Regions from separate parts of the Fusibacter sp. JL298sf-3 genome, predicted to be linked through region 4. Evidence: riboswitches for the same ligand, from Rfam matches in the RefSeq annotation. Region 4 holds a riboswitch; each other region holds the start of a gene.
The links. A riboswitch is a leader RNA that binds a small molecule or an ion and turns the genes downstream of it on or off. The one in region 4 is predicted to bind cobalamin.
Positions count from the first base shown of each region.

Region 1 (4,739 bases), 280 kb from region 4:
TTATGATATAATATAATTCGCTGGTGAGAGAAACACGAGCACAACAATTCGGTGACGAAGGCGGAGGGGCAACACCTGTTCCCATACCGAACACAGAAGTAAAGTCCTCCAGCGTCGATGGTACTTGGCGGGCAGCTGCCTGGGAGAGTAGAACGTTGCTGATTTGTATTCCAAGGTAGCTCAACGGTGGAGCACTCGGCTGTTAACCGATAGGCTGTGGGTTCGAATCCCACCCTTGGAGCCATGGCCCCTTGGTCAAGCGGTTAAGACACCGCCCTTTCACGGCGGTAACAGGGGTTCGATTCCCCTAGGGGTCACCAATTATTTTGTGAGCATCAGCTCACATCCGGGAGTATAGCTCAGCTGGGAGAGCATCTGCCTTACAAGCAGGAGGTCATAGGTTCGATCCCTATTACTCCCACCAAAATTATGCGGAAGTGGCTCAGTGGTAGAGCATCGCCTTGCCAAGGCGAGGGTCGCGAGTTCGAATCTCGTCTTCCGCTCCAATGCGCGGGTGTAGCTCAATGGTAGAGCTCCGGCCTTCCAAGCCGGCCATGAGAGTTCGATTCTCTTCACCCGCTCCAGCGCACAATGGTCCATTAGCTCAGTCGGTAGAGCACCTGACTTTTAATCAGGGTGTCCCGCGTTCGAGTCGCGGATGGATCACCAAGCACGGCGGCGTGGCCAAGTGGTAAGGCACAGGTCTGCAAAACCTCTATTCACCAGTTCGAATCTGGTCGCCGCCTCCAATACGTGCACCCTTAGCTCAATCGGATAGAGTGTCTGACTACGAATCAGAAGGTTAGGGGTTCGACTCCCTTAGGGTGCACCATTTTTTATTTTTCAGCGGGAGTATAGCTCAGCTGGGAGAGCATCTGCCTTACAAGCAGGAGGTCATAGGTTCGATCCCTATTACTCCCACCAACAAAATAGCGGGTATGGCGGAATTGGCAGACGCGCTAGACTTAGGATCTAGTGACTGGTTCGTGGGGGTTCAAGTCCCTCTACCCGCACCAAAATTACGCGGAAGTGGCTCAGTGGTAGAGCATCGCCTTGCCAAGGCGAGGGTCGCGAGTTCGAATCTCGTCTTCCGCTCCAGTAAACACACATGAAAATGTGTGTTTTTTTTATTTACACCTAGACGCCCTTTAAAGAGATAAGCTATAATGAAGAAAACGGTGGGGAAGGAGGACATCATGAATTACGATTTTGCATTTGTAATTGACGACATCTTCACCAAGCGCAATTTTGGTTCTGTAAAGGCAATATTGCCATGTGGCAATCACGATTTAAAGCGGAACATGGTCTATAAGGTACATACGTCAGGCGGTCAGTATGTGATTAAGTTTTTCTATAAGCCAGGCAAGTGTATGCGAGAACTCAATGCACTTTCATACTATCAGCCTCCGGAGTTAAGTATTTTGGCCAATGGCGTGACAGCCGATCATACCGAATGGATTATATACAACCATATAGAAGGGGAACTCCTCGACCGAAAGCTTAAACAGCTGAAGGACGACGAGATGAAGTGTATTTTTAATGGGATTGGCTATGAGATGGGACGCCTGCATCAAGCGCACGCGTTCGATTACTTCGGAGATTGGGACTCGGCCAAGAAAAGTCCGATTAAAGCGTATGTTCCCTTTATGAAAATGGAGGTTGAACGCATCGTTACCAATATAAATGCGCAGACATTACCTGGAATCGAGATACTGAGAGACAGTATACGCGTCTTAAAATCGGAAATGAAGCATATAGAGCCTATTGGCCATGGCCGTTTGTGTCATCGTGATTTGGACGGGCGGAACATATTAATTGACCAAAGAAATGGTGTATATGTTTTTAAAACATTTTTAGATTTTGAAAAATGTGTCGTCGATAATTGTTATAATGATGTTATAGGTCTTTTTAGAAAATATTTTTTAGATTATCCTTATTTGTTAAAACCTTTTTTTAATGGGTATAAAGAGACCGGTATGTTAACATCAGATTTTTATAAGTCCTTTCGGTTTTTGCTTTACAAAAATGGCTTGCACATTTGCAGCTGGACGTATTCGTACTCGAAAAGCTATTACCATGAAGGCCTTGATTTTCTTAAGAAGTTGCTTGAAAAAGATCGAACAGGCAGCGTATACGGTGAGTTAGATGAAATCTATTAAGGAGGGTTATTGCCATGATGTATGAAGGCGCGCTAAAGTGTACAAACGATGCGGTTGATTCGTTTGAGGCATTGAGAAATCAGAAATTTATTCTTTACGCGTATCCAAAGGACAACACGTCGGGGTGTACGTTTGAAGCGTTGGCATTTGCAGAGCACTATGATGCTTTTAAGGCGTTGGGTTATGAAGTCATCGGTGTCAGCAAAGATACTTTAGGCACCCATAAGAATTTTATTAAAAAGCACAATCTCCCATTTTCTTTAATCAGCGATGTGGAACGCGAGCTCTTAGCGCACTTTGACTTGGTAGTCGAAAAGAAAATGTATGGTAAACCGGTGAAAGGGACTCAACGCTCTACATTTGTGTTTCACGAGGGCCTCGAACTCGTAAAAGCCTTTAGAGAAGTGGACCCCAAGACACATGTTCCCGAAGTGCTGGCTTTTGTTCAAAATTTGGGGTAGTGTGTCGCCCTCTTTTAGACCTATTGACAAGAGCGTGTGAAATGTCTATAATAAAAAAGAATTGAATACGATTAAGGTGCTTAGCAAAGCTAAGAGGGAAATAGGTTAAAGTCCTATGCAGCCCCCGCTACTGTAAATAGTGATGAAATTCTAGAACCACTGAGCGCAAGCTTGGGAAGGGTGAAGAGTAAGATGAGCTATGAGCCAGGAAACCTGCCTTAATTGAAATCAGCAACTTCGGTGGGAAGTCTTGTGAACATGCTTATGAGCAATCATATTCAGGCACATGTCTTTTGGCATGTGCTTTTTTAGTTCACTTTATTAGGAAGTCATAGAGCGGTGATGCTGCTCAAAAGGCTCAAGTGAGTTGCGTGGTGAGAGAAAGAGTGGTATAGGGGAAATATGTCTAAAAAAATTATGTTTCAAGGTACGGGGTCATCTGTCGGTAAGAGCATCTTAGTGACAGCCGTTTGCAGAATACTAAACAATCGAGGACAGAAGGTTGCACCGTTTAAATCTCAAAATATGGCGCTTAACTCTTTTGTGACAAAAGAGGGGCTCGAAATGGGACGCGCTCAAGTCGTCCAAGCGGAAGCCGCCCGCATTGAACCCGATGTCCGAATGAACCCAATTTTGTTAAAGCCCACTAGCGATGTGGGCAGCCAAGTTATTTTACACGGTAGAGTGAAGGACAATATGCGTGCAAGTGCTTATTTTTCTATAAAAAATGAGTTGGCGCCTGAAGTTGTCAAGGCGTTTAAGTCTTTGGAAGAATCGTATGAAACCATTGTTATTGAAGGTGCCGGCTCGCCTGCGGAAATTAATCTCCGCTCGAGAGACATTGTCAATATGGGACTTGCCGAAATGGTAGACACCGATGTCATCCTCGTCGGCGACGTCGATAGAGGGGGCGTGTTCGCCGCCCTTTACGGGACGTATGCCTTGCTAAGTGACTCTGAGCAAAAACGTGTTAAGGGCTTTGTTATCAACAAGTTCAGAGGCGATGTCTCTCTGCTTATGCCGGGGGTTGAAATGCTTGAAGAGAAAATCGGCATCCCGTGTCTAGGGGTCATTCCCTATATACAAAATATCAACATCGACGATGAAGACAGCGTCGCGTCGAGACTCACCGATAGACAGTACGAAGGGGTTAAAATCGGCGTCGTCAGATTGCCTTACATGTCTAACTTTTCGGATTTTAACTGTTTCGATTTCCACCAAGACGTATCGCTAAACTACGTGACGGCAACAGACGATTTGCTCGACTACGATTTACTCGTTATTCCCGGGAGCAAGAACACACTTGTGGATATGAAGCATTTGGTTGACTCCGGTATGGCGCAGGCCATTTACAGAGCGCATCGCAAGAAGATACCGATTATCGGCATTTGTGGTGGCTATCAAATACTTGGGAAAAAGCTACACGACCCCTTTGCTGTGGAATCTGGCTTAAAGACGATTAACGGCCTTGGTTTGCTCGATGTCGAGACGACGATGTACGAGGAGAAGAGAACGGTACAGTCTACGACAACACTCACTAATGATTTCCTCGGGATGGGGCTTGTAGAGGCCTCTGTGAAGGGCTATGAAATTCATATGGGCAAAACAAAGGCGCTCTCTGAAGAAGCGGTTCCGTTTCTTTTAAATGCAGAAGGCGAAGTCGATGGGCATGTCGATGCAGAAGGCATGGTTGTGGGCACTTATCTCCACGGTATCTTTGACAACGATGCCTTTAGGAACGCTTTAATTAAGAAATTACGAGGCAGCGGTGCAGCCGACGAGTCACTGAGCTTTGAAGAAATGAAAGTTCAAGCTTATGACAGACTCGTCGAGATTGTACAACCTCATTTAGATATGCAGAAGCTGGATAGCATTCTGAACGAATCGAGACAGACGCCATGATACAAATTTTGTTTGGCATCGGTTTGGATTCATTAATAGGTGATCCTCCTAATTGGCCGCATCCAGTTAGGTTTATCGGTTGGGCTATAAAGCAACTTGAAAAAGTTGTCCGCAGAGGTTTTAAAAATCTTTACGTGGGCGGTTTTTTCCTTTTGGTGCTGACGTGGGGCGTGACACTTGCGCCCCTTGTCGCACTAAAAGCTATAGCCCCTCCCTT
Region 1 covers NZ_CM132608.1:3,350,423-3,355,161, forward strand. The annotation lists rRNA gene rrf (5S ribosomal RNA) at 48-164, shown strand; tRNA gene ACR6HW_RS15935 (tRNA-Asn) at 170-244, shown strand; tRNA gene ACR6HW_RS15940 (tRNA-Glu) at 246-320, shown strand; tRNA gene ACR6HW_RS15945 (tRNA-Val) at 349-424, shown strand; tRNA gene ACR6HW_RS15950 (tRNA-Gly) at 432-506, shown strand; tRNA gene ACR6HW_RS15955 (tRNA-Gly) at 511-584, shown strand; tRNA gene ACR6HW_RS15960 (tRNA-Lys) at 594-669, shown strand; tRNA gene ACR6HW_RS15965 (tRNA-Cys) at 675-749, shown strand; tRNA gene ACR6HW_RS15970 (tRNA-Arg) at 756-832, shown strand; tRNA gene ACR6HW_RS15975 (tRNA-Val) at 849-924, shown strand; tRNA gene ACR6HW_RS15980 (tRNA-Leu) at 933-1,016, shown strand; tRNA gene ACR6HW_RS15985 (tRNA-Gly) at 1,024-1,098, shown strand; gene ACR6HW_RS15990 (phosphotransferase) at 1,197-2,159, shown strand; gene ACR6HW_RS15995 (peroxiredoxin) at 2,174-2,620, shown strand; cobalamin riboswitch at 2,678-2,855, shown strand; gene ACR6HW_RS16000 (cobyric acid synthase) at 3,023-4,522, shown strand; gene cbiB (adenosylcobinamide-phosphate synthase CbiB) at 4,519-4,739, shown strand, end outside.
Region 1: it holds a riboswitch for cobalamin, as region 4 does, so the genes downstream of both, ACR6HW_RS16000 (cobyric acid synthase) here and ACR6HW_RS14655 (DUF4430 domain-containing protein) in region 4, are expected to answer to the same signal.

Region 2 (4,739 bases), 1.5 Mb from region 4:
AGTGCCTTAAACTTCCCCACCATAAACGTCCGGTAGGCCTCTCTAAGCTCGCAAAAAGCCACCAAATACCATTTGCCGCTCTTCTCACAGAGACCAAGTGGATGCAAGATGCGATCGACACTGGTGTTGCCGTAGCTGTCGTAATCGACGCGTATTTTATTCTGCGCCACGATGGCCTCTTGAAGACACTTTAAATGCCCTTTTGTCACCTGTGCGCGCCCATACCAGTCTTTTTCGTCGCGCAAAATTCGACTTGAAAGCTTGTCGAAAGCCTGTTTCGCCGATTCAGGAAGCTGCGCCCTGAACCGCAAGGCCAAGTTTTCGTCTTCACTTCTCTCCAGAGCGAGCATCTGAACCAGTTTTTGCATTTCATCGGATTCCAAGCTGTTGACTTTAACCCCTTTGTTCTGTAGCCATATGCCGCCGCCTGTGCCGGACTCGGTTACAATATCGTAGCCGGCAATAGACAAAGCATCGAGGTCTCTGTAAATGGTGCGCACGGACACTTCAAAGTGTTCAGCCAGCTGCTTAGCCGTCATTTTATTGTAATTTTCCAGCATGAGCAAAATCCCCATAAGACGATAGAGCTTCATCGTGCACACCCCTTTCTAAGCGTTTAATAGAGCCAATGCCACCACAGTTAGGCCAATGGCCCATTTGTTTTTTGTCGGTACCGCTTCTCCAAAGAGCAGGCGGCTGCCAAGGGTAATCAATACAATACTCCCGGCGCTGTAAAGCGGAAACGCCACCGATGTCTTCACCGATTCAAGTGCTAAAATTAAAAAGTATGATGAAAACAAGTTGGGCAGTCCGACACAAAAGCCCAGCAGAATGTCTCTCATCACAACCTTTTTCTTCGTCGCATAGCAATACAGGGCACTGATAACAAAGGCGACAAAGAAGACAGCGCATAAAAAGACGTCTTTATAGGCCGTTAAAGCGTATTTTTGAAACACCTTTGTGGAGAACTCCGCTAGGCCCCCAAAGGTGAACAGCAACAGCAGACCCGCTTGCCAATTAAATCGCCGTGCCTTATTTTTTGACACATTGACCACGACAATTGCCATCAACGACAGTGCGATGCCGAACCATTGAAGTGTCGTGGGAAGTTCCTTCCACAACACCAGTGAAAGTACCATCGGCACTAAAATGCCCATTTTCGCAAATGTTCCCGAGAGCCCCGCGCCATACTGCTTAACACAGCGTTGGTAAAAGACAAACGACAAGAAGAAAAAGATGCCGCTCACCCCGCCGAAAGCTAAGGCAAAGTAAAAACTTCCGGCGGCGCCCATTACCTCGTCACCGCGCACTGCACTTGTGAACGCCGTAACAAGTCCGTCCCCTGAAACCTCAAAGGCATACAGTTTTTGCTGTAAGACCATGGCCAGACTCACCGCGCTGGCAAAGAAGTAGTTGGCACTGGTAATGGCGTAGCGGTTTGTCTCCCGACTTTCAGTAAACTTGAAAATCAGCGCTATGGCGGCGCTACACATCGTTGCTAAAATTAAAAAAAACATCGTTATTTATCCCCCCGAATTTCGTTAACACTGCTTTTATCTTATCACAGATCTGCTCAAAATAGTTGACATGTTGTTAACAATATGTCATCATATATTTAGTTACCGGTCTTGTCTTAAATCGACAAGTTAAAAGGGAATGAGGTGAAAGTCCTCAGCAGCCCCCGCTACTGTAAGGAAGTACGAACTCTCACGGCCACTGATGCACAGCATCGGGAAGGCGAGAAAGTAGGATGATTTCCGAGCCAGGAGACCTGCCGTAACGTTAGAACATGTAGCTTCGGAGGGAGGTTTACGGGTACAGTCATTTTGAATGTATGAACACATCCCTTGTGGATGTGTTTTTTTGTTTAAACAACGCGGTTGTTTATTCGGCAATGCTTTTTGCCGGTCATAAAACTGTCCCCTCTGGCGAAGTCGATTGAAGTATAAGGAGGATTTTATGTCGTCACTGAACACGCTGCTCGGCAGCAGCACCGCTATGCACATTGCAGAAGGCTTTTTACCACAGTTTTGGACACTGATTTGGTACGCCATTTTTGCACCGTTTTTTATCATGAGCATCGCCGCCATGAAAAAACAATTTAGCGCCAACGCATCCAACAAACTCTTATTTGCACTGATGGCTGCTTTTGCATTTACGCTCTCATCTTTAAAAATCCCATCAGTTGTCGGCAGTTGCTCACATCCGACGGGGATGGGGCTCGGTGCCATTTTGCTCGGACCACTGCCAATGGTGGCCATCGGTACTGTCGTCCTTTTAATGCAGGCACTTTTAATTGCCCACGGCGGCATTACCACTTTAGGCGCTAACGCCGTCAGTATGGCTGTTGTCGGACCGTTTGTTTCCTTCGGTCTCTACAAACTCTTAAAGAAAATGGGCGTCGGACAAAAGATCAACATCTTTATCGCCGCTGTTGTGGGCAATTTGGCGACGTATCTCGTCACCAGTTTTCAACTTGGCGCCGCGTTCCCCGGTGACAGCTTTATCGCCGCAGCCGGTAAGTTTATGGGCGTCTTTATGTTGACACAACTGCCTGTTGCCGTTGCCGAGGGCTTACTTACCATTGTCGTATTCAACTTAATTGCCGACTCTAAACAATTCCCTGTGCTCGAAGGAGGACGCTCATGAAGAAAAACGGCTTATTACTGATCTTGTTTGTCATTTTAATCGCCACGCCGCTATTGATCAATTCCGGTGGTGCCTTTGAAGGGTCAGACGGTCAAGCGGAAGAAATGATTACCACCATCGACCCAAATTACGAGCCGTGGTTTGAACCGCTTTGGGAACCGCCAAGTGGCGAAATCGAAAGCTTGCTCTTTACGCTGTTTGCCGTAGCGGGGTCGTCGACCATTGCCTTTTACCTCGGCACACTAAAAGGGAAAAAGCATGCTTAGAATCGATGCCCTCGCCAACCAGAGCAAGGGCAAGAACGTCTACCCAAACTTGCGCATTGGCGCCAACTTGGCACTGCTCGTCTTAAGTCTCAGCATAGAAAATTTATGGCTCTACGGGGCGCTTATTTTAAGCGCCTCTTTTCTGATTTTAGGGTTAACGCGCATCACCTTTAAACAGCTTGCCCTCCTCGTGCTCTTCCCTATGAGTTTTGTGTTCTTTTCCTGTGTAATCATCTTTTTTCAAATAGGGCTAGAAGAAACACTCATAACTTTTGTTCGCTCTCTTAGCGCTTTGATGATTCTGCTGAGTATCAGCCTCACAATGCCTATGCACCACTTCACTCAGTTTCTAAAAAAACTGCATCTGCCAGACGCGTTTATAGAACTCTATGAGCTCTGCTACCGGTTCATCTTTATCTTCATTGAAGAGGCCGCGGACATGATAACTGCACAACAGATGCGCTTCGGATTTTTTTCAGCTAAAAATGTGTTTCAAACACTGAGTCTGACACTGGGGACTTTGTTTTTACGCGTTTTTGCACGATTTAACGATTTAGAAGACGCCATGTCTTTGAGAGGATTTCAATAGAAAGAGGTTTATATGATTAAATGCGAAGGGCTCTCCCTTCAATACCCCGATGGTACAATCGGCATTCAAAAGGTCGATTTTGATTTAAGCAATGGCCATATCATAGGCGTTATCGGCGCCAACGGCGCCGGAAAATCCACTTTTTTCAAATGCCTGCTCGGCCTGTTGAAGCCTCAATCGGGCGCTCTTTATTTTAACGGTTCGCCCCTCACCTACTCGAAAGCTGCCCTCAAGCAATTGAGGCGCGCCATCAACCTCGTCTTTCAAGACCCTGAGCGCCAACTCTTCTACAACGATGTCGTTCAAGATGTGTCCATGGGCCCACGGAACCTAGGGTACGATGCAAAGACTGTGGCAGACATTACAGATAACGCTCTAAGAGCCGTCGACGGCCTTCATCTGAAAGAGCGTCCGATTCAGTACTTGAGTTTCGGCCAGAAAAAGCGCATTGCCATCGCAGGGGTTCTCGCCCTGTCCTGCGATGTGCTCTTAATGGATGAACCGGAAACAGGCCTGGACCCTCAAATGCGCAGAGATATGATTGCCCTCATGCGTCAATTGACCGCCCAAGAGAAAAAAATCATATTGTCCAGCCACAACATGGATTTGATTTACGACGTTTGCGACTACGTCTATGTCATGCACCGCGGTGAAATGGTGGGGCATGGTGACAAAGAGACCATAATGACCGATGCCGAACTCCTGGAAAAATGCCGATTGGAGCTGCCATTGAGGGTTTCCCTAAGAAGGTGTTGAAAAAGTCATATAGCGATTGCGCACCGCCGTCTGAAGGCTATGTTTGTCACTTGCGTCGCCAAATTGAAAAAAAGCATATAAAAATGACTAGGACAACTCGTTGAGACTTGTACTAGTCATTTTTCATGCTTAGTTAATTTTGAAAAAAACTCATGGCCATCAAGCATATCGATCAAATTTCATGCCCTTGCCTTGGAACCGTTTAAACGCCTGCAAGGTTTCCTTAGTATTCGCTGCACGTTGGGCCTTTGCTTGGTCAAATCTTTTAAAAAATCCGGGCTCTACTATTTTTGATTTTATATGGTCTTTACTCTTTGATTCTGCTATCGCTCGGTTGAGAGTCGCTTCTCTCGCTGCTTTTTCTTTTTCTACGATTCGGTCTAGTGCAGTGGTTTTACTCGGCATGTTGTTGTACGCACGCCACATATTGGATAAACTTGAACTTGGATTGTATACGTTCATCAAACCACCCCCTATCG
Region 2 covers NZ_CM132608.1:1,535,605-1,540,343, forward strand. The annotation lists gene ACR6HW_RS07435 (helix-turn-helix transcriptional regulator) at 1-593, opposite strand, end outside; gene ACR6HW_RS07440 (hypothetical protein) at 609-1,517, opposite strand; cobalamin riboswitch at 1,607-1,793, shown strand; gene ACR6HW_RS07445 (energy-coupling factor ABC transporter permease) at 1,960-2,649, shown strand; gene ACR6HW_RS07450 (energy-coupling factor ABC transporter substrate-binding protein) at 2,646-2,915, shown strand; gene ACR6HW_RS07455 (CbiQ family ECF transporter T component) at 2,908-3,504, shown strand; gene ACR6HW_RS07460 (energy-coupling factor ABC transporter ATP-binding protein) at 3,517-4,260, shown strand; gene ACR6HW_RS07465 (hypothetical protein) at 4,420-4,722, opposite strand.
Region 2: it holds a riboswitch for cobalamin, as region 4 does, so the genes downstream of both, ACR6HW_RS07445 (energy-coupling factor ABC transporter permease) here and ACR6HW_RS14655 (DUF4430 domain-containing protein) in region 4, are expected to answer to the same signal.

Region 3 (4,739 bases), 1.4 Mb from region 4:
TTTTAAGGAAAGAGATTCCACGCCACACCCCTCAATGGTTACAGTGCCTTTTATCGGTGACAAATGTTTGGTCAAACTCTTGAGAATCGTCGATTTTCCCGCGCCATTAGGCCCGATAAGCGTCAAAATCTCGCCGCGTTTTAAATCGAAAGCAATGTCTTCAATTAACGCCTCGCCATCGTAGCCGACGGCTAATCCCGCTACTTCGTAAAACATCTAAACGCCTCCCCTCTGTTGCCGTTTTAACATCAGTGAAATTACCACCGGTGCCCCAAAAATCGCCGTAACTGTACTGATACTCAGCTCTGTCGGCGAAAACGCCGTCCTAGCAATGAGATCGCAAATCATCGTAAACGTCGCCCCACCTAAAAAACACACGGGGATTACCACGAGGGGCTTCGTCGTTTTCAGAAGCATTTTCACCATATGGGGCACGGCAATGCCCACAAAAGAAATAGGCCCGGCAAAGGCCGTCACCGTTGCAGACAATAGACTCGACAGCACCACTAGTACCACCCTAAACCGCTTGATGTCCACCCCCATACTCAATGCATACGCCTCGCCCAATTGATAGGCGCCGATGGGTTTCGACAGTAGGAAAACCACGGCGAAAACGGCAAACACAATGAGTGACGCCAATTTGAGCTCAGGCCATGAAGCCCCTGAAAAACTCCCCATAGACCATGTGTACAAATTGGTAATCTGATACTCGTTTGCAAAGGCCACCACAAAGTTCGTCACCGCAGAACAGATATAGCCCACCATTATCCCCGCCACCAACAACATGGCAATTTGCTTAATCTTCTTCGACATTAAAAGGACAAAGGCCGTGGCGAGCAAAGCGCCTGCAAACGCTGCAGCCACCATTAGAAAAAGACCTACTGAGCCGAAATATCGAATCCAGACAATCATCATCAGTGCCACCATCATCTTCGCACCGGAAGAGATGCCGAGCACAAATGGCCCTGCAATAGGGTTTCTGAAAAAAGTTTGCAGTAAAAAACCCGACAGCGACAGGGCGCCGCCTAAAACCGCCGCCATCAGAACCCGTGGCAGACGAATCTTCCACACGATGTTATACGACACATCGTCCATCATCGACCGTTGCATCGTCAATGTTCTCAGAATTTCAACTGGGGATAAATCGACGCTTCCCCAATTGATATTGGCAACCACAGCCAACAGCAGCAACAGCATAATACCGCCGACAACCACTGCATACCGCGTATAAGTGCCTGTTTTCATACGATCCCCCTAACTCTACGTCGCTGTTATCAACACTTGCTGTACAAAAAGTTAAAGTGCGGTGGAACACCGCACTTTTTCACCTTACTTGAGCTTAAACACGTAGTCCAGTCGGTCCGGGGTCGATTCATCAGAAGTCAGCATCGTATGCAAATCGCCAATCATGTTGCCCAATCTGTCGTTGATTTGGAAGAATTCCGGACATGTCGCCCACACGTTACCACTTTTTACAGCGGCAAAATCTTCAATGAGCGCATTTTTTTCAACGAGGTCTGCAAGCATTTCCGGCTTGCCCCCTGTGCTGTACATATACAAAATGTAATCGGCGTCTTTTGCAGCTGCATAAAACGCTTCCATTTCCATAGTTGTCGAGTTGGTTCCCGAGTTTTCCAGTGCGTCAAAAATGTACGTGCCCCCTGCGAGTTCTACCATCTTTGTTACATAATCGTCGTCGTTTCGCACATAGAGTTTCCCCTTAGAAGTGATAAAGAAGATGGCGACGGACTTATCGATTTTTTCACCTGCAGAAAGGGTCTCTACAACCTCTTTTTGAGCATCGAACAGTGCGTTTGCCACAGACATGTCGGTATCAGTCAACGCCGCATAAAACTTAACCCATTCGACTTTTCCAAGTGGATGCGATTCTTCACTGCCCCTGTCAATAAGCACCGGTATCCCGAGCTCATCGAACTTGTTGACGACCTCCGGCACACTCTCAATCATTGCCGACTGAATGGCGAGGTTGGTTCCCGCTGCTACGAGCATCTCGTAGTCCGGCTCTTTGTATTTGCCGGCGTACTGTATGGAACCAGCCGCCACGGCTTCACGAATGGCCTTTATGGACCATTTGTCCGCCTCTGTCCCGCAAAATGAAACTGCGTCAAGGCGTCCCAAAGCATTTACGAGCGACATCGCCGGCGTTGTTGCAATATAAAAGCCCTTGAGCGGTTTTTGAATAACCGCTATGTCGGCATCGAGCCCCGCCGGTGCCGTCTGCCCTTCGGGAACCAGCAAGTATCGATCTCTCCCCCCTATAGTGGCGAGGCCGTACCCCCCTTTAAAATAATCCAGTGTAAACGACTGAGCGTACTCGAGATCCAAACTTTTTTCATATTCGAGCCCGTCAACCGTCGGCGGCGCTTCCAGAATCACTTCTCCTGCTGACAGCTCCACCGCCTCGTCTTCCGGTATGTCTTTTTCTACCACCGGCCCACTGAGTTCTTCATTCTCTGCAACTTCTGTGCTACAGCCCGTTATGCCCAATAGGCAAAGAACTGTAACACCTGTCAATAGCCATTGTTTCTTCATCTTAATCTTCTCCTTTAAAATAATCTATATAAAGCGTTTGGCTCTATAGTCCCATTAAAAAGGTCGTTCCGCAAAAGGGGCGAGGTATGACAACTACCGATTGTAAACACACAAAAACCGCCAATGCCAAAAAAGCATTGACGGTTATCAACAAAGCCAATTTGTCTTACACGGAGACGACACCGTCGAAATAAGTATCCTGACTCAGCTTCATCATCTATCTTCCCCTTCCCAGTTTCCCAGTGGTGAACGCCTATTTATGCGCGAAGAAAGACTCTGCTTTACAGTGGCCGTACCGCTCATGGATTTCACATGATTCCAATATTTCGACTGACGATTCAGTTCATGCTGATTGTACGCTTTTGTTTATCTTTTGTCAACCGTTCCCCAATTATTTTTATTAAATCACTTCTGACAAAAGGCGTTCTGGCGTCTTAAGCACATACATCGATTGATCTGCCGCGGCGATGAGCTTGTCGACGTCGACAGCGCCTCCGTTATAAACCGCCGATCCGATGCTGACGCGCAACTGTACGCATCTCGCTTGGAGCTCATAAGGCGTTTCGGCCGCCTTTCGAACAGCTTGTGCCATCGCCTCTGCACCAGTCGCCCTCTTCGTCAAATCGACAAAGAGCAAAAACTCATCGCCTCCCAAACGTATGGCCAACTCGCTTTCGTTTACAAAAGCCTTTAACACCTCGGCAATCCGAACCAAAACGGCGTCGCCAAAGGCGTGTCCAAAAGTATCGTTCAGCTGCTTAAAGCCATTGATATCCAGCAAAAACACCCCTAACTGCGCGCCCCTCGCATCTGCTTCAGACAGCTTATCGCCAATTTGTTCATACAGCCGCGTCCTATTCATTAAACCCGTTAACGCATCTGTCGTCGCCATTTTTTCAATTCGCCTTTTGGCGTCGTAATTCACGACTACAATCAGGCCATAGGTCCATCCGACAATCCAAAAGATAATCATCATAAATACGATACCCATGTAGGGATGCCCCTCACGCCTCTCGAATACCCCTCTGAAAGCCAGCACCCATCGAATGACAAACCCCGCCGTTATAAACGCAAAAGAAACAATTGAGAGCGCGTAGACTTTGAGGTGTTCGCGGCCCGTCTTGAACAGCAAAGCCACAATAGACGTTGTAAATATACCGATGGCAAGGGCATCGTGCATTAAGAATCGTCGCGTTGCGTTGTCGCGATTAAAATAGGCGATACAGACAATTACAACGGTGACAACGGCAAAAAACCAACGCCGCCTGCGCCTGTTGCCCACGTCTTTGTACTGCAAAACGCCTTCCAAAATCAGCAGAGGCGATAGCAGCGATGCCACATTGTTCAAAAACACCGCGTAACTTCCCAGTACGGGCTTGAAGTACAGTATAAAAAAGCCAATGGCCCCGACAATAGCTCCCAGTGCCCACATGCCCAGGCCGCTTTGTTCCCTATTGATGCGCCATGTAATCAACATGACAACAGCGGCAATTGTCCCCACTAAAGAAATCACCACACCTAAAGTTAAATAATCCAGTTTTACCATCCGACCACCTTTTTTGAATTCAATGTCATTATCCCACCTCTTTATTAAAAACGACAGAGCGGCATTCGTCAATAGCGTCTCTCAAATTAGGACAAAGAATGACGCGACTTCGTTATAAGCGCGCTTTTCCTTGAAACACTCTCAAACGGAAATCGGCAATCTGACACCTAGAATCTTTTAACGTGCAAAACCCCCGCGGCGGGCCTATTCGTCGCGAGGGTTCTCTTTCAATCTGAGGGCTACGCCCCCACCAATTGGTCTATTAAAAAATGTGCACCGCGTATGCCTACATAGGGCGGGGTGTAGCGGTTGATGGTTTCAGAGTGCGTATCCCGAGTCAGGGGCAAAAAAGTCTTAGCGGTTATACGCCCCCTAAAGGTGTTCTCACACAACGCCATATCGTAAGTCTCACCCCGTTCAACTGCCGCAACGACACCGCCGACTTCGCCTTCGACAAATGCGCGTAACGGTTCGACAAAACTCGCTTCACCGGAAATACCCACCTTCAACTGGGATGCGTCGAAATAAGACAACCGCTTATAGAGATGGTCAGATGCCCGCTTTTCCCTGTCGATAAATGCCGTATTGACAGAGACGCCCATGGCCTCGCCAACGCATTTGAGCCACTGAAAAGTGCCTT
Region 3 covers NZ_CM132608.1:622,222-626,960, forward strand. The annotation lists gene ACR6HW_RS03020 (ABC transporter ATP-binding protein) at 1-216, opposite strand, end outside; gene ACR6HW_RS03025 (FecCD family ABC transporter permease) at 217-1,245, opposite strand; gene ACR6HW_RS03030 (ABC transporter substrate-binding protein) at 1,330-2,553, opposite strand; cobalamin riboswitch at 2,726-2,919, opposite strand; gene ACR6HW_RS03035 (diguanylate cyclase domain-containing protein) at 2,954-4,099, opposite strand; gene ACR6HW_RS03040 (nitrogenase component 1) at 4,339-4,739, opposite strand, start outside.
Region 3: it holds a riboswitch for cobalamin, as region 4 does, so the genes downstream of both, ACR6HW_RS03030 (ABC transporter substrate-binding protein) here and ACR6HW_RS14655 (DUF4430 domain-containing protein) in region 4, are expected to answer to the same signal.

Region 4 (4,739 bases):
AAAAATTTCGTTATGACAGCAACAGTTGTAAATATACTACTTTTTGTAGGGGTACTGGTGAATGAATGGATCGAACTCGGGGTATAAAAGCGAATATTACGATTTTTTAATGAGGCGCTTTTATAGCGAGGAGGGTTTGTATGAATGAGATTAAAGTTAAGAGAAGTATTAGAAAACTGGTCATTTCAATTTTTGTAGCAGTTATTCTAATCGTACAAATTTTAGTGGGGGGGCTCACTTATTGGCGGGTATCCGGTATTATTAAGAGCGACCAATTAAAAGCCACACAGGATGTGGGCGATCAGATAGCCATGTCTATGGAAAGCTATTTGTCGGGCTATCAGGGCATTGTCGAAGCGCTTTCTAAACAGGCGTTGCTGGCGGATCCGGCGATAAACGAACGCGCTATTTTAGAAGTCCTCGACAGTTATGCGTCGAGCAACGACGGCATTTTCTCCATCTATATGGGAACGACAGCCGGCAAGATGTTGGTGAAACCGGACGACGACCTCGGAAGCGACTACGATCCGCGGACGCGCGACTGGTACACACTGGCCAAAGACAGCGGTAAATTTGTCTGGACAGACGCTTATTTCGACGACACGGTAAACGCCATGATGATTACAGCGTGTGCACCGGTGTACAACGCACAGGGAAAATTCGCAGGCGTTATCGCCGCTGATTTATTGCTCGACACTCTAAACGATCAGACCAAAGATTTGAGAATCGGCGAAAAAGGTTATCCGATTACCGTGGATGCCAACAACATTATTATGACCCATGTAAACCCGTCAAAAATCGGCGAAGAGATGGATTCTGAAGTCATTAAAGCCGCTTTGGTTGAAGGCCGCATGGAGACCTTAGACTACACCAATACAGAAGATGGTGAAAAGCACAAAAAACTGGCTTCGTTCTCACCGATTGAAAGCGTGGGCTGGACTGTTGTTTCAAGCTTCTATTACGACGAAATTCAAGCGGATTTAAACACCATTATTACAAACATCGCCTTGGCGTCATTGCTCGGCTTTGTCATTGCCGTGATACTGGTCTTCTTGTTTACAAAGAGCTTTAACGATAACATCAAGCGACTTGTCGAAGCGATGAAAACCGCTCGTACCGGAGACCTCAGTGTTCATTCGGATATTCAATCCAAAGACGAGATCGGCGTGTTGAGCAAGTTCTTTGATGAAACCATCTCAGACCTTGGGAAGTTGGTAAACAATGTTCAGCAAGTGTCCGGACAATTGACGACGTCGTCGCAAAGCCTTGCAGCTACAAGTGAAGAAGTAAGTGCTTCTGCAGACGAAGTGGCGAAGACTGTTGAAGACATCGCCAAAGGGGCACAAGATCAAGCACAAGATGCCGAGCAGAGTACTTTGGTGGCGCGTGCACTCTCAGAGAAGTTCGTCAGACTCAACGAGTTCACAGACGAGATGCTGCTTTCTGCTAAGAGCACAACAGAGGCGTATGAAGGCGGTCTTAAATCCGTCGGCGACCTCAGCGATAAGAACAGAGAATCGATGGACGCCAACAAGGCCATTGAAACTGTTATTTTACAACTTAACGATCGCACACAGGAAATCGGCGGTATTTTGGATTCCATTTCGGCGATTTCAGTTCAAACCAACCTCTTGGCACTTAACGCCTCTATTGAAGCGGCGCGCGCCGGAGAGCACGGCAGAGGCTTTGCAGTTGTCGCTGAGGAAATCAGAAAGCTGGCTGAAGAGTCTGCCAATGCAGCAGAGCAGGTTAAAGAAATCGTCCTCAACATCCAACAAGACGGTGCTGAGTCGGTGAGCAGTATGACGACGCTCAAGACGATCTCAGAAAATCAAAACAGCGCGGTGAACGACGTTATCGGCGCCTTTGAAACCATTAAGTCGGCGTTCCAAAAAATCACGCGCAACATCGATGAAATCGGTCAGTCTGTATCGGAAGTTAACGAAGACAAGGAGCGCATCGTCAGCAGTATTGAGAACATCTCAGCTGTTTCAGAAGAAACGGCTGCCGCTTCAGAAGAGGTAACCGCTTCTATGGATCAGCAGACCTTTGCCGTGGAGGAAGTGGCGAAGTCCGCACAAGACCTCAACCAAATTTCTGTCCACCTCAATGAAGAAATCAGCAAGTTCAAAATCTAGTTGCAATTGGCTTTTAAATTCATTATAATGAGTAAGAACAACAGAACGTCAACAGGTGTCGCAAGACTTAATAGGGAATCGCTTAGCGAGCTGTCCCAGCAACCGTATGGCCGACGAACGCCACATACCACTGCGCAAGCGGGAAGGGTGGTCAGAGGATGAAGCCTAGCCGGTAGACCTGCCGTTGATGAACGATAGAAGTCTCCTGGGAAGTGGGATGGAAATGAAGCTGATACAGCCCGTTTTCCCTTTGGAGAACGGGCTTTTTACGCGTGAGAAGGCGCTCTTGAGACAAAGCGATTTTTAGAAAGGTTGCCGAGTAAAGCTCGGTGGTGAGAATCGACTTAAAACCTCGAGACGACGTCGGATGTTGTTGAAAAAAAAACAGACGTTCTCAGTGCGAGAGCGGATAATTACTAAGGAGGCTATAATGAAAAACAAACTGGTCATTGCACTGGTTGTGGTATTGGTTGCAGTAGGCGCACTTTTTGCCTACAATCAATTCTTCGGTGCAGAAACACAAGAGGGCTCAAAAGCCGTTACAGTTGAAGTGGTTATCCCGTCGGAAAACATCGATGAAAAAATGACACTTCACACCGATGCAGAATACTTATACGATTTGCTCGAAGAGAAGAAAGAAACACTCGGGACTGTATTTGACGAACAAGATTTTGGACCGATGCTCATCGGTATGAAAGGGTATGTGGCAACGCAAGAAAAGAAAGAGTTTTACCACATTTCCATCAATGGAGAACCCGCTATGGTCGGCGTAAAAGACATTCCGGTACTCGACGGCGACGTCTATCGGTTTGAGATTCAAAATTGGGAATAAAAACGAGAGATTTAACCCTCATAGCCATTTTATCCGCGGCGCTAACCGCGGGTAAGATGGCCTTATTTAGCATTCCAAACGTGGAAATTGTCACGTTTTTGCTCATTGTGTACACCGTTGTTTTTGGCAAGACGCGGACACTGCTTGCAGCGTTTGTGTTTGTAACCACCGAGGTGTTGTTGTGGGGGTTTGGGACTTGGATAATCGGCTATTACTTTATATGGCCGTTGCTGATTGTGATGGCGAGTTTGTTGTCGAGGGTTACGCGAAATGAATACGCCTATGCAGGGCTCTCGGCAGTATTTGGTTTCACATTTGGCTTGATGTTTGCTATCTTTGAGTCGTTTTTTTACGGCGCCGCCTACGGCTTTACGTATTGGATCAGCGGCTTGCCGTTTGATATCGTACACGGCGTGTCAAATTTTCTCATTGCGCTGTTTTTATTTAAACCCGTTGTGAGAACTGTTGAAAAAGTAAAACCGCATATGTAAAGAAAAACTCTAAACGCGTTGGTTTAGAGTTTTTTGCATTCTGCGAGCATTAAAAAATACCGTTTTTCAGGTAAAGGCTGTTCAATGGTGTCGCCAACTTGATGGTACATAGTCACCTGGTCGAAAATTTCGAGGCGCTCTAAAAATTCGGCCTCAGTGTATTGGTGAACGTGGTAGGGACAAGTGCACGGCTGGCCGACGCCTCTGCCAAATGGCGTCGAAATAAACAGCGTACCGCCGGGAACCAAGAGGTCGTAGAGCGTCTGAAGAAACTGCCTGTCGCCGTGAAAGTGCTCGATGGTTTCAAAGCTGATGATGACGTCAAAAGTGCCGAGCTTTGACGGCAGTGTTTTGTCCAGTGCGTCCCCTACGAGAAATTGGCGGTTTTCTCCCCCGTAGTGTTCAGTTGCGTAAGCGACAGTTGCCGCGTCGATGTCGACGCCGACGTAGCCGGTTACTTGGAGGTTGTGGATGTGGTCTGCGCCGTAGCCTGAGCCGCAGGCGATGTCTAAGACACGGCCCTTACAGTGAGACTTGACGAAGTCGTAGCGCGCTTGATGCTCAATGAGCATGCCGTTGGTCGGGCGCATATTTTTAGGGTACACCCGTTCCTCAAAACGTTTCATAATAGGTCCTTTCGTTACATAGTGATTAAGATTATATCAAAAAAGGCGCTTTCTTTAAATGCCCAATTGAAACCAAGGCGTTAAATGTGGTAAAATAATTTTCCACGAATTTCACCAGTGTCGACTTAAACGCGCGGAAATCCAAGCGATTTCCCTATGAGAAAAGAGGCAATGATGACTGAACGAAAACACCCAGAATTCGAGTCAGAGGAAGCGCGGCTCTCCTTTACAAGAGACTATATGCGCATGACCATTCACGCCACTGAGCAGTACAAAGCGCTCTACGGGCGGAACGTCAAAGAGGCCATGGCCGATCTCGATGTCCTGGACGGTTCGCAAAGCTACATCAGCATTATGTTAAACACGCGTTATATGGAGATGGCGGAAAAAAACTATTTGAGTTTGACGCGTTCCTATGACAAACCTTATTTTGCACGGATTGATTTTAGGGCAGACGGCAGTGACAAAATCGAACAAATGTACATCGGCAAGACGTCGTTGATGAAAGAAGACGACGATTTGCCGATTATTGTCGATTGGCGCGCGCCGATTGCCAGTGTTTATTACGAGGGTCGACTCGGTGAAACCACTTACGATTCGCAAGGGGAAACGTATGGCGGCGAACTCCTGCTCAAGCGCCAATACGAGATTG
Region 4 covers NZ_CM132608.1:3,066,455-3,071,193, forward strand. The annotation lists gene ACR6HW_RS14645 (UbiA family prenyltransferase) at 1-87, shown strand, start outside; gene ACR6HW_RS14650 (methyl-accepting chemotaxis protein) at 141-2,138, shown strand; cobalamin riboswitch at 2,174-2,338, shown strand; gene ACR6HW_RS14655 (DUF4430 domain-containing protein) at 2,569-2,970, shown strand; gene ACR6HW_RS14660 (hypothetical protein) at 2,961-3,461, shown strand; gene ACR6HW_RS14665 (class I SAM-dependent methyltransferase) at 3,485-4,087, opposite strand; gene helD (RNA polymerase recycling motor HelD) at 4,259-4,739, shown strand, end outside.